3 regions of the Paenibacillus sp. CH40 genome follow, and region 1 is predicted to be linked to each of the others. Evidence: riboswitches for the same ligand, from Rfam matches in the RefSeq annotation. Region 1 holds a riboswitch; each other region holds the start of a gene.
The links. A riboswitch is a leader RNA that binds a small molecule or an ion and turns the genes downstream of it on or off. The one in region 1 is predicted to bind cyclic di-AMP.
Positions count from the first base shown of each region.

Region 2: another riboswitch for cyclic di-AMP. It lies ahead of NLX73_RS16505 (TrkH family potassium uptake protein); the one in region 1 lies ahead of NLX73_RS05170 (3D domain-containing protein).
Region 3: another riboswitch for cyclic di-AMP. It lies ahead of NLX73_RS23780 (C40 family peptidase); the one in region 1 lies ahead of NLX73_RS05170 (3D domain-containing protein).

Region 1 covers NZ_JANAVQ010000001.1:1,173,493-1,177,769, reverse strand. The annotation lists gene NLX73_RS05175 (polysaccharide deacetylase family protein) at 132-938, shown strand; gene NLX73_RS05170 (3D domain-containing protein) at 1,137-1,805, opposite strand; cyclic di-AMP (ydaO/yuaA leader) riboswitch at 1,812-1,986, opposite strand; gene NLX73_RS05165 (amino acid ABC transporter ATP-binding protein) at 2,217-2,939, opposite strand; gene NLX73_RS05160 (ABC transporter substrate-binding protein/permease) at 2,926-4,277, opposite strand, start outside.
Region 2 covers NZ_JANAVQ010000005.1:126,427-130,703, forward strand. The annotation lists gene NLX73_RS16500 (CPBP family intramembrane glutamic endopeptidase) at 1-1,560, opposite strand, end outside; cyclic di-AMP (ydaO/yuaA leader) riboswitch at 1,822-1,974, shown strand; gene NLX73_RS16505 (TrkH family potassium uptake protein) at 2,384-3,724, shown strand; gene NLX73_RS16510 (potassium channel family protein) at 3,917-4,277, shown strand, end outside.
Region 3 covers NZ_JANAVQ010000013.1:44,574-48,850, forward strand. The annotation lists gene NLX73_RS23770 (M1 family metallopeptidase) at 1-748, shown strand, start outside; gene NLX73_RS23775 (hypothetical protein) at 760-1,587, shown strand; cyclic di-AMP (ydaO/yuaA leader) riboswitch at 1,865-2,002, shown strand; gene NLX73_RS23780 (C40 family peptidase) at 2,008-2,508, shown strand; gene NLX73_RS23785 (GNAT family N-acetyltransferase) at 2,814-3,320, shown strand; gene NLX73_RS23790 (4a-hydroxytetrahydrobiopterin dehydratase) at 3,399-3,698, opposite strand; gene NLX73_RS23795 (hypothetical protein) at 3,816-4,109, opposite strand.

The DNA.
Region 1 (4,277 bases):
CGTTTCATCGTGGACTTCTTTTTCAGTCGTTTATGAGCCGAACATTGGTTACCAGCATATTTTTAATAAGACAGGTACATAATAGTCGAGAGCACCACTTGGTACCACTGCACGGAAAGGGGGGGATACATATGCCGTACAGGGGAGTGTTGCCATGCTTGGCACTGTTACTAGCATTCTCAAGTTTACCCGTTCACGCGGATGCGCCTCCCAACACCGGAACGCCCCATCCCAAGGAAGCAGCTGTTGCTTCTTCTGTACTTCAGAGCACAGATCGAGCAACTCCTACATTAGCAATGCTGCGTAAAAAACATGCAGACATTTTTAAAATGTGCGGCCCACACACCCGCCAAATTGCCCTAACCTTTGATGATGTGCCCGATTCTAGGTATACGCCACAAGTTTTGGACGTATTACACGCCAATGGCATCAAAGCCACCTTTTTCATCGTCGGTCACCGTGCGGAAAAGCATCCGGGGATCATACGCCGTATTATCCGTGAAGGCCATGCTATAGGAAACCATTCCTATACTCATCCAGATTTTAGGAAGGCCACACCAGAACGCTTTCGCAACCAGATTACAAAAACAGAACGTATTTTACAAGCAAGCGCAGGTTTTCGCCCCAAGTTGATTCGTCCACCCTACGGTGAAATCACGGAGCCTCAAATCCAATGGGCACGTCGTCATGGCTATATGATTGTCAATTGGAATGTAGACTCTCTCGATTGGAAGGGATTAAGTAAAACACAAATTCAGCGCAATGTGATCCCAGCTACCGGGCCTGGCTCTATTATTTTAATGCACGCAGGTGGAGGTCAAAGTTCCAACTTGCAAGGCACTGTCCAAGCTCTGCCGGGCCTAATTCACTCTCTAAAAGCTAAGGGATACAAATTTGTGACAGTCCCCCGGCTACTCCACACATCGGAACGGAAATAACCATATGTTTATGATTGAGCTGCAAGCTAAAGCAACGTAAAAAGGCTGTCTTACCAGCAGAAGTTTTCTGCTCGTCAAGACAGCCTTTTTTATGGATAAGACCTGATAAGAGTCCGACCTAGTTATATGCGGTAGGATACAGACATTAAGTTTACATAATATATATTATGTTTAATTAAACCGTATATACGTACAATGCTATTTATCAATAACGTACAGCTTCACATTTTGAAATCCAAAGTCGTTCACAAATGATTTGTTGCCAGGAATAAAGATATCAATCCGCTTTCCTGTAATGGCGCTACCCTGATCGCGAGCGACAGCTACAAAAGAATGATCCGGCAAACCTGGGTGGGAATAGCCTGTAACCAGCACTTTCGTGCCCATCGGAATGACGTTCGGGTCTACCGCAATCGTACCTAGTTTAAGCGGATTGCCGTAGTAGTCCACTGCTCCCCATTTACCATTCTCGTCGGCTGCGGCAGAATACGCTGAAGCCTTAACGTCAACTATTTTGCTATAGTTGAATGTTTTGCCCCACGCTTCAATCGTTGGCCCCTCATTCGCTGGTGCTTTCTCCGTAAGAAGCTGCGGCTTCGAATCCGAAGCTGCCTTCACACTTTTTTCGCCAGGCACCTTAATTTGCAGACCTGCATATATATTGTTGGAAGCAATGTTTGGGTTCGCCTTCGTTAGCTCGTCTACCGATACTCCATAACGTTGAGCAAGCAAAAAGAAGGTATCGCCCTCTTTGGCAGTGTGAAGCGAAGCAGCATCCGCTACTCCAGCTGTCTGTGCCAACCCTGCAATAGCTGCGGCAAGCACCGCAAATTTCATCGTTTTACCAATATGTTTTAGATGTTTCAAAGATATGTACCTCCTCTGTTATGCCTGCGAAGTTAGCTGTCGGATTCGGACTCAGGAGAAGCCCTATGCTTGTGCAATTCACCCCTAGGCATATTCCACATCGTCTTTATGACGTATCGGAATGACTGCCGTTGTTACGTCCCCCGCACTTCCCATAGTTTGGACCCAGCATTCAGCGTTTGTCATAACCGCATGCTGTCCCGGTAAGTTTTGGCTTACTGCATAATATCACAATTTTGTAACCTTATCCGCATGAAAATGTTGGGAACCTTGAACATCATACTATACTCGTTACAATTTTGTCATCAAGAAATCGATATTTGTTACGAAAGTATGGGGAAATGGTGACAAAAAGAAAAAAAGCCCTCCGTCAAACGGAGGGCTTTTTTTATAGATTATATCAGCACTTCCTTACAATACTTTGGCAAGAAAATCACGGGTGCGATCATGGCTTGGAGTACCAAATACCTGCTCTGGTGTACCTTGCTCCACAATTTGACCGTTATCCATAAAGATGATTCGATCGCCTACCTCGCGGGCAAAGCCCATTTCATGCGTCACGATTACCATTGTCATGCCGCCTTCGGCGAGCTTCTTCATTACATCCAGAACCTCTCCAACCATTTCAGGGTCCAATGCAGAAGTCGGCTCATCGAACAGCATTACGTGCGGCTGCATGGCCAAAGCACGCGCAATCGCAATACGTTGCTTCTGACCGCCAGATAGCTGGTTCGGATAGGTATTCTTCTTATCCTCAAGCCCTACGGTACGCAAGAGTTCTAGCGAAATTTTTTCCGCTTCCTTCCCTGACTGTCTTCTAACCTGTGTTGGGGCAAGTGTCAGGTTCTGCAACACTGTTTTATGCGGGAACAGATTAAAATGCTGGAACACCATCCCCATCTTCTCCCGGGTTACATTAATATTATGGCCACGAGCTGTAATTGGCTCGCCCTCAAACAAAATCTCTCCGTCTGTAGGCTGTTCCAACAGATTCATACAACGCAAAAACGTACTCTTCCCCGAACCACTGGGGCCGATGATGACGACGACTTCACCTTTGGCGATATCTATATCAATGCCTTTTAAAATTTCATTCTTACCGAACGATTTACGCAGTTGTTTAACGGTGATCACTGGCTCTCAACTTCCTTTCCCATAAACCCAGCAGCTTAGACAAGCTGAATGTCATTACAAAATAAATAGCGGCTGCGATTACGAACGGACTTAATCCTTCGTAGGTGATGTTCTTAATGACCTGGGCCTGATACATAATATCCACCATCCCAATGGTCGAAATAATGGATGATTCTTTAATGATCGTAATAAACTCATTACCGATAGCAGGCAAAATAGATTTAAACGCTTGCGGCAAAATGACATGACGCATAGCTTTACCGCGTCCCATACCCAACGAACGGGCAGCCTCCATCTGTCCACGGTCTACTGCCTGGATACCTGCCCGGAAAATTTCAGCCAGATATGCTGAACTATTCAGAGACAATGTGATTATACCAGACTGGAGTGGGGTAAAATTGACACCCAGCGTCAAAGCAACTCCGTAGTGAATGATCATAAGTTGTACCAGCATAGGTGTGCCACGCAGGATCTCCACATAAGTGGTACCTAACCACTCAATGATGCGTATACCACTCATCCGCAGCAAGGATACGATCAGACCAATGATAAATCCAAACAGTACTCCGAGTGCAGACAGCAACAGAGTGTAGCCGATACCCGTAGCGTAAAAACTGCGGTATTTCCAAAAAATATCTACGATGTTATTAGAAGAAACCTGTCGATCTGCAGAGAGCGCGCTCGCTTCTGTGGAAAACTTCTCAATCGACCCGTCCGCTTTCAGGCGAGCCAACGTTTTATTTACAGAGGCAAGCAATTCTGCGTTCCCCTTGCGTATACCTACAGCTGTTTCTGCTCCGGCATCCTCAGGCACGGCCTTGGCAAGTGTTACGGTACCATCTAACGTGTATCCTTTAGCAACCGTATCTTCGATCACAACAGCGTTGATACGCTGGGTCCGCAGCTGGAGTACCAGATCAGATATTTTGTCCAGTGAGGTTACAGTGGCATTGGGTACTTTTTGAGCAATTTCTTCCTGAATACTCCCTTTTTGTGCCCCAATCTTCTCGCCTTTCAAAGTATCCATCGTAGGATATTTGTCTTTATCCTCTGGGCGTACCATAATGACTTGCTTGGAGCGATAATATACATCTGAAAAATCAATGCTCTTTCTCCGCTCATCCGTCGGTGTCATACCGGACAGTACCAAGTCTACACGACCACTTTGCAAAGCAGGCAGCAAAGAGTCAAAACTCATGTCCTCAGGGACCATCTCCGCATCCAAATCTTTGGCGATTTCCTTGGCGATATCCACATCGAACCCAACAATGGTATCCTTACCGTTAATGACTTTATGAAACTCATACGGCGGAAAGTCGGCACTCATGCCCACTACAA
Region 2 (4,277 bases), on a different contig from region 1:
ACTCATCACACTAAGTCCCATTAGAATGCTGTCAAAAATAACGTGGCTGAACATGGCGGCAATAAAGCCGTAACGCAGGAACACAAAACTGAACAGCAAACCAAGAAAAGTCAGCTCAATAGGTCTGGAAATCACCGGATAGATCGGATAAAGCGTATGTCCCAGTGCCCAAATCAGCGTGGTGATCAGACACGCAACAAAAGTGTTTTTCACTATTTTTTTGACCATCGGAATACCAAACAGACGGTAGACAGTCTCTTCTCCAATACCTGCCATCCAGGCCATAATCGGCAGTAGCCATGGATAAGCCATATTGTAAGGGGATTGCGTGGCATCTGTGGTGGAAAATGTATTAAATGTGCGCTCCAGTATAAAGAATAAGATGGATTGTACCCCGAGTAAAATAAAGGCCCACAAGTAGCCAACATACATACTGCGAAGCACATACAGCCCGTAGCCCGGCTCTTTTGCACGCGGCCATGCATTCAGTCCAACCTGACGCATAAGCCCGTCACCGCCGACCAAGGAGAAGTAGAGCGCTACAGCCATGAAAAAGGTAACACCAATCTGGAAAACCATAAGAAATATAAGCATGCCCTTACCGCCTGCTTCTGCTTGCAATAAAGGCAGCATGTTCATGGTCCCAGCTATACTAGCAATAAAGTATATAACGGACAGAACAATGCCACGAACAAATGAAGTATGTCGTCGGGTGAGTGACGCATACACAATGGCAAGTACACCCAGCACAAAGCTAAATAGGGCATAACCCGCATAGGTCATCCAATTCGCCCAAAATGTTTGCTTTTCGATATAATCGGTATAGGACGACGGGGCCGAAAAGCTTTGGGTGAAGGAGCGAACATCACCGTCTTCAAAAGTAAAAGCCAGTGTAAGTACCGAGGCGCCGATTTTTTTATCGTCTACGGTATACTTTAATCCGCCTTCTTGTTCAGTGGTCGCAAGCTTCAAATCCGACGGCTTAAAGCCAAAGCGCTTGACCCATACTGCGGCCGCCTGCTCCTTGGCTTCGAGGGTCATGCCGTCCTCAGCCACACGTACAAGCCTATTACGTGCTTGTTCATCCGTAGAAATATCAGCCTGTGTGTAATTGGTATTGGAGGTGATCCGTTTAAAGCTAACGACCTTGCCAGTGGATAAATCCACATGAATTTGCAGTTTACTCTTCGCTGAGGATTCAGGCAGATCGACCCGAAAGGTTTCGTAAGGGTAACTCTTTTTCCATGTACGGTCGTACTGTTGAAGCAGTTTTTCTCTAGATAAATAACCGTACAAATCTGTTTCGGCCTGATAGGTCACGACGGGCTCCTCAGGCTGTGATTCAGTATAGCCCAGCTCGGAGCGGGCGAAGTCCAATGCGTGTATGACCGCTTCTTGTTTGCTGATGACCTTTGCGTTCATTACTGATTCTGGACTCGGATTGCTAAGCGAGGGAATAAGCAATTGAAAGATAAAAAAGCAAATCAGGCCAATCCCGCCCAGCAAGCCTAATTTTTTGAAGTTGGCCGTGAGCACGACCGGTTTCCCGATAGGATTCATGAGTTTCCTCCTTAATCTGTAAATAAGAACATCCATTAAAGATATCATACTGCACAGGTTCCCGCCAACAGACCAGCGATATTCATGAAAATAGAGTGAAAGCACTTTAAAGTTCCAATAAAATTAGATAAGCTGCGATTAAACGATGCCCATTCGCAAAATAAAGCCAATTTCACGTTTTTTCGGCGAAATTGGTTTTGTGATCTGGATATAGAAGGATTATAATCTTGAGGCAATGCCTATGAAATACATAGGTAATGATATACAGTTGAGCCGAATTTCTATGGGAAAACGGGGGAACCATGTTACTGGGGTGAATTTTACAACCGATCCTGCTGGATCGGAAGTGTAAATAGGGCATACTGTGCTGCCCGAATCCGTCAGCTAACCTCGTAGGCTATGAGCAGGAACCAAGTCAGGCACTCGGTTTTCCGGTGTCTTTTTTTGTGCGTATAAAAGTGTTTGGATTGGTTAGACCGCTGCGGGTGCAGATTATTCTTCCGATTGCTGTTATCCCCGGATTTTTTTATTGTATACCCCCTCTAATGGTTAAAATCCGGAGATAAAGGCAAACGCTTCGCTTCTTCAGAACAATTCTGCCCCCTTCGCTACTGCCCGCCAATAGCACAGGGGGCCGAGTAGTGCTTGACATGCATTCTTCCTGTATTCAGGGAATGCTAATTATAGTTAACTAAGGTTTGGAAAAATCAAAAAATTCAGGGGCAACGACGATCGAAAGATCAAATGGAACGCGTAGCGAGCTTACACCGTATTAAATCACTGTTTTTATAGTTTTAAGGATTAGGAGAGAAGTGATGAATAGATGAATCCCAATGCAAGCTGGCTTCGGCTTTCTCCACCGCAGATATTCGTTGCGGGCTTTGCCATTATCATTCTAATAGGTAGCTTATTGTTAATGCTGCCGATCTCCAATACAACAGGAAAGCCACTTGCGTTTATAGACGCTTTGTTTACTGCCGCCTCTGCGACCTGTGTAACCGGGCTTGTCGTAAAGGATACCGGCCTCTTTTTTACCACTTTTGGTCAAGTTGTCATCGTTGCGCTGATCCAGATCGGCGGTCTTGGCTTTATGACCATGGCTACCTTGATTGCACTGGTGTTCAAGCGTCGGATTTCCTTGCGGGAGCGTCTCATCTTGCAGGAAGCGATGAATCAGACTTCTGTAGAGGGAATTGTCGGGTTAATCCGTAAGGTATTACTGTACTCACTGGTTATTGAAGGCGTATGCGCTACGATATTCTCGGTTCGCTGGTCCTTTGATATGCCCGTAGGCAGGGCGATTTATTTTGGAATCTGGCATGCCATCTCCATGTTTAACAATGCTGGTTTTGATTTATTCGGTGAATTTCGCAGCTTGACAGGTTATGTATATGATCCGATTGTTAATTTTACCGCAATGTTTCTAATTATTTCTGGCGGCATTGGTTTTGTAGTGATGTCAGACTTGGCAGAATATCGCAAGCGCAAGAGACTGTCCTTGCATACCAAGGTGGTACTCAGCATGACGGGCGCTATGATTGTAGTCGGCACGCTCGTGATTTTTGTATTTGAGTTTACGAATCCGAAGACTCTCGGCTCGCTTGATTGGGGTGGTAAACTGCTGGGATCTTTATTCCAGTCCGTTACCCCCCGTACCGCAGGTGCCAATACGCTGGACATTGCAGGCTTGCGGCAGGCTACGCAGTTTTTTATCATCATACTTATGTTTATCGGGGCTTCTCCTGGCTCCACTGGAGGCGGGATTAAGACCACAACATTCGCCCTGCTCATTGGAGCGGTGATTTCGATGCTGCGGGGGCGGGAAGATATTGTACTGTTCAAGTACCGACTTGCGCAGGGACGAATTTACAAGGCTTTGACCATTACACTGCTGGGGTTGCTGTTCGTGATCGGGGTGACCATGATTTTGTCGGCAACCGAAGATCATCATTTTCTGATGATCTTGTTTGAGACGGTGTCTGCGTTTGGTACGGTGGGGCTGTCGATGGGGCTTACACCTGATTTGACAGTCATAGGCAAGCTGGTGATTACCCTGACGATGTTTGCAGGTAGACTGGGGCCACTCACGCTAGCTTATGCACTGGGGCCGAAAAAGGGTAAAGAATTATATCGTCATCCGGAAGGCAAAATGATTATAGGATGAATCATTTCATATACATTTCGTTGGTTTAATCATTTCAGGATTTTGCAAAATTCGATACCAGTCGCTCCGAAGTCAAGATATAGACGAACTAAATCATTTCGATCTATATCTTCTTCATTGGAAGTCGCTTATGGGATTTTTGCAAAATCCTCATTTATGAAATTGATTCAGATAAGGAGTTTTCGAGTAGATATGAAAACGCAGCAGTTTGTAGTTATTGGCTTGGGGCGGTTTGGCTCAAGCCTGGCTTTGCAATTGGTGGATATGGGGTGCGAGGTGCTAGGCATTGACCGGAATGAGGATGTTGTGGACAGTATGAGTGAGATGTTGACACATACTGTCGTGGCGGACGCTACCGATGAAGACTCGTTGCGATCACTGGGCATCCGTAATTTCGATTGTGGCATTGTTGCTATTGGTGATGACATTCAGGTAAGCATCCTCACCGCCATTTTGCTGAAGGAGCTGGGTGTGAAAAAAGTTGTAGCCAAAGCCATATCTGTGCTGCACGGGCGTGCGTTAGAAAAGCTCGGTGTGGACCGGATTATTTATC
Region 3 (4,277 bases), on a different contig from region 1:
AATGGTAGCCAATAATGAATTTGAGGAGCCGTGGCTGGATGAAGGCTTCACCTCCTATGCAGAGGAGCGGCTTATGGAGCAAGAATATGGGCTTACCCCTAACTTGCCATTACAATCGGGACAGGTAGCCTCCCCACAGCCGCTAAACCGTGAGTCATGGAAGTACGGCTCAGCTGCTGAGTACGCGCAAAATGCCTACTCTCGAGGCAAGCTGGTACTACGGGGCATTGAACGTCAGGTGGGTATGAAAAAAATGGATCGCATTATGCGGACCTACGTCCAGACGTACCGATTTAAGCATCCGTCCTCACTGGATTTTCAACGTATCGTGGAGAGAGTCACCGGACGCTCATGGAGCCACTATTTTGAACAGTATGTATATGACGGCCAGATGGCGGACTTTTCAGTGGATCACATCACAAACCACAAGCTGGAGAATGGATATGAAGCAGTCGTGACGGTCAGCAAAAAAGGGGCGGATTATCCCAAGATCCCTGTCCAATTTACCTTCAAGGATGGTACCACGATATTCAAGGCTTGGGACGGCGCGGGCAAAAGCACAACTTTTCGGATCAAAAGTACTTCTCCCGTTTCCTATGTAACCCTTGATCCCCTATATACCATTGCACTGGAGAACAAGCATATTAACAATAGCCTAAAAGCCGAATTGGACGAAAAGCAACAAACCCGTTGGAGTGTAAGTGTAACCAAGCTGTTGGAGACACTGCTTGGAAGTCTGTCATGGTGAGGTGTCTATAGATGCGGACTGTTATAAAAGAGGGCTGGGCGCTGGTGCGCATACGATTCTATATCGTTATCATTTTATTTCTGTATCGACTACTGTGGGGGGTGTTTCTCTATCGGCTGGTGCAGTCTGCCGTTATCCCGCTATTGCTCCGTTATCCTGATCAGGGTCAAAACGAGCTGGGACAGACCTTATTTTGGATGGAGAGTCAGATTGCTCTGATGGACAGCCGGGAAGTACATGTGTATTTGTGGATACTACTAGGGGCGACTGTACTACGTATACTGATCACTCCCTTCATTAGAGCCGGAATATATCAAAGTCTGCATACCGATGCGACTGAACCGCAAAGCCTGTCCTTTTTCAAGGGTATGAAACGCCATGGCATGTCGTCGCTGTTGTATTACACCATCGAGTTGGGACTGCTGCTGCTTCCCGCCTTTTGGGTAGTACCGAGACTCTACCCTATTGTAGCAGGAGCACTTCAATCTTCCTCTTATCTGCTGCATTTATTGCCCTATGTCATTGGATGGATGGCATACGGATGGTTCATTCGGCAGTGCATCCTGTATATGCAACTGGGTACTGTCGGTGGTCACGCCATACTATCGTCCCTGCTCGCCTTCTTTCGCCAGCTCCTCCCAGCTGTCGGTATATCCCTTTTGCTCGGTGCTTGTGTGCTGCTGGTCTTCGGTCTATTTGGCACCGTGGCGATGATTTGGACTGGCATGCTGGCGCTCATTCTCCAGCAATCGTATCATTTTGTTACTAGTCTGGTCAGGCTGTGGCATATCAGTTCGCAGTACAGACTATGGCATACCGATATCTCTAGTAGAAGCTAAGCCCTGCCTTTATGTTTTTTTACTTCATTTCCGTCTGTCGAAAAACCTTGATTCATACCCGCGCAAACGACACATAACTGAATACTGTTAACAAGATCTGTTCCTGGGACATTAGGAGCAGATTTTTTTTGTAACTTTTTGCAATGAAACATTTGCCAAAGCCAGCCGTCTTTGTTACAATAATCGCAGTGAACTGATAGTAACAACTTTGTAATCTTTATTGTAACCTTTATCTCAAAAATAACGTTTCTGTGAATACTGCTCTCCAAGGTGCACATCTTAAGTTAAGCCTAATTCCTGGCACCTAGGAAGCGGGGGAACCAGTTTGGGTGAATTGATCTCGCAACAGAGTGGTCATAGGGGAACCTTCTACCGAATCCTTAAGCTAACCTCGCAGGCATTGGAAGGGGTATATTTTTTTTGAAGAAGAAGCTAACGATCGCAGCTATGGGTCTTGCCATTGCCTTTACATCTTTTACATTCGGTGGCGGCAGTGCATATGCAGACTCTAAGATGGACCAGGTCATCCAAGATGCCAAAGGAACGAACTACAGAAGCGGAGGCACTACACTCGAGGGATTCGATTGCTCCGGCTTCACAATGTACGTATACAACAAACTGGGAATTAAACTTCCGCATCAATCTGGATCACAATTCAAAATGGGATCTTCTGTATCCCGCGATGAAATGAGACCTGGGGACCTGGTGTTCTTCAACACCACAGGAAGAGGCATTTCCCATGTAGGTATCTTCGTAGGTGAAGGGAAATTTGCCCACTCCTCGACTTCACGTGGTGTAGTAGTTAGCTCACTGAACGAAAATTATTACGCTAACCGCTATGTCGGTGCAAAAAGAATTATGAGCACAGACGCTTACCATTCTGTAGCTTCAGACATTCCTGATGACGATAACGTAGAATAACTAACGCACAGCAAGCTAACCCTAGCCGCAATTTGATTCTGGCCGGAATCGAATTGCGGTTTTTTATGTCCACAACATCAGCAATTATTATCTTTACTGACGAACTGAGACCTCAAAAGGTTTCAATTGTAGCGAACATCGTCGGTTTTACCGTCACCGCTGGGGGAGCATATGAGCAGTAATTCCTTCTTATTGAATGTATACCCGACTTAGGTATGAAATAAACACGCTTGCCATTCCTCTGCAACTTGTCTACAATCTGTTGTTAATGATTGAAGTACCTGTGTAAAAGGAGGATGGAACACATGCCGGCCTTAATATCCAACTATCGGATCGTACCGATGGACGAGCATCAAGCGGCTGCAATCTGTGAGTGGCACTATGATCCACCTTATAACATATACGGTTGGCTCCCCTGGGAACAAATGAAGGCGCTTGAAGTCGAATTTGGAAGTCCCACGCTTCGCCAAGAGCAATATGTTGCCGTACTGGATGAAGAGAACAAGCTAACAGGATTTGCTCAATATTTTCCTATGATCGGTGTGACCCGGCTAGGTCTTGGAATGCATCCTGACAGGTGCGGACATGGCAAAGGCTCTGATTTTGTCCGTGCCATTGCAGAGGAAGCTCAACGACGCAACCCGAAGAATGAAATTGATTTAGAGGTGCTCACTTGGAATGGGCGCGCTATCCGGGCCTACAAGGCGGCTGGATTTGAGCTTACAGATACCTATGAACGCCAGACTCCTGATGGCAAAAAACCATTTTATTGTATGGTATATCGTCCCGAGCACCCAACCCAGATTCTATGATAAAAGCGCCTTCGGCATACAACCACGATGTTGTATAGCGAAGGCGCTTTTATCATCATACGACAGATCATTACAAGCTCAATGACTGCTGCGCATTTTTTCAAAAGCTTCATTATATTGTTGGGCTTCCTTAATATCCACGGCCATAATACCGCCGTCGTCCCAAGAGGTCAAACGCAGAGTCACGGTCTTATAATCAATCGTAATAAATGGATGATGATTGAATGCTTCAGATATAGCGGCAACTTCATCCACGAATGCAATCCCTTTCATAAAACTGGAAAAATTATATTTTCGAACGATCCAACGTCCTTCTTCCAGTTCCCAGCCCTCCAGTTTCTCCAGATGTGCTTCAATCTCTTCTTGTGTAAAAGGCATGTTACGAACTCCTCCCCGTTTATACGGAAGCCTTTCGACCGCTTAAATACGGCCAAAACTACGATATATTGGTGTACATATTACCACGGCCCCGTTGATAAATCCATAAGACGGACCTCAAATCAAAGGGACTGACGTCAGCTCCTCGTCCCCAATAAGTACATAGATGCGATGCTGCTCCGGCTCATAGATCACAACGCTACTCCCTACAGTGATTGTGGGCTCTGTACCCAGTGCATAAAATAAGTCTTCTGCCAAAGCTTCATTGACTTCCTGACGTCCCGCCGGGTCCAGCCTGTCCCAATCTTCTGCTTCCATCTCAAAAAATTCATAGCTATCTGGGATGCGCCCCACAGCCTCTGTCAAATCGTTCAAAATTTGTTCATACTCACGCCCATGCTTTACTCCCATGCCATTTCCTCCAATGGTTTCGCTATTCAATACATAATCACCTTATTATACCGGAAATTCGCACTTAACAAAAAAGAGAGTTTTGTCGATAAATACTATAATCCGTCTTGTAATGACGCGCTTGGGGCAAGGACGACCCCGGCGGCATGAAAGGATTCAAAATCTATT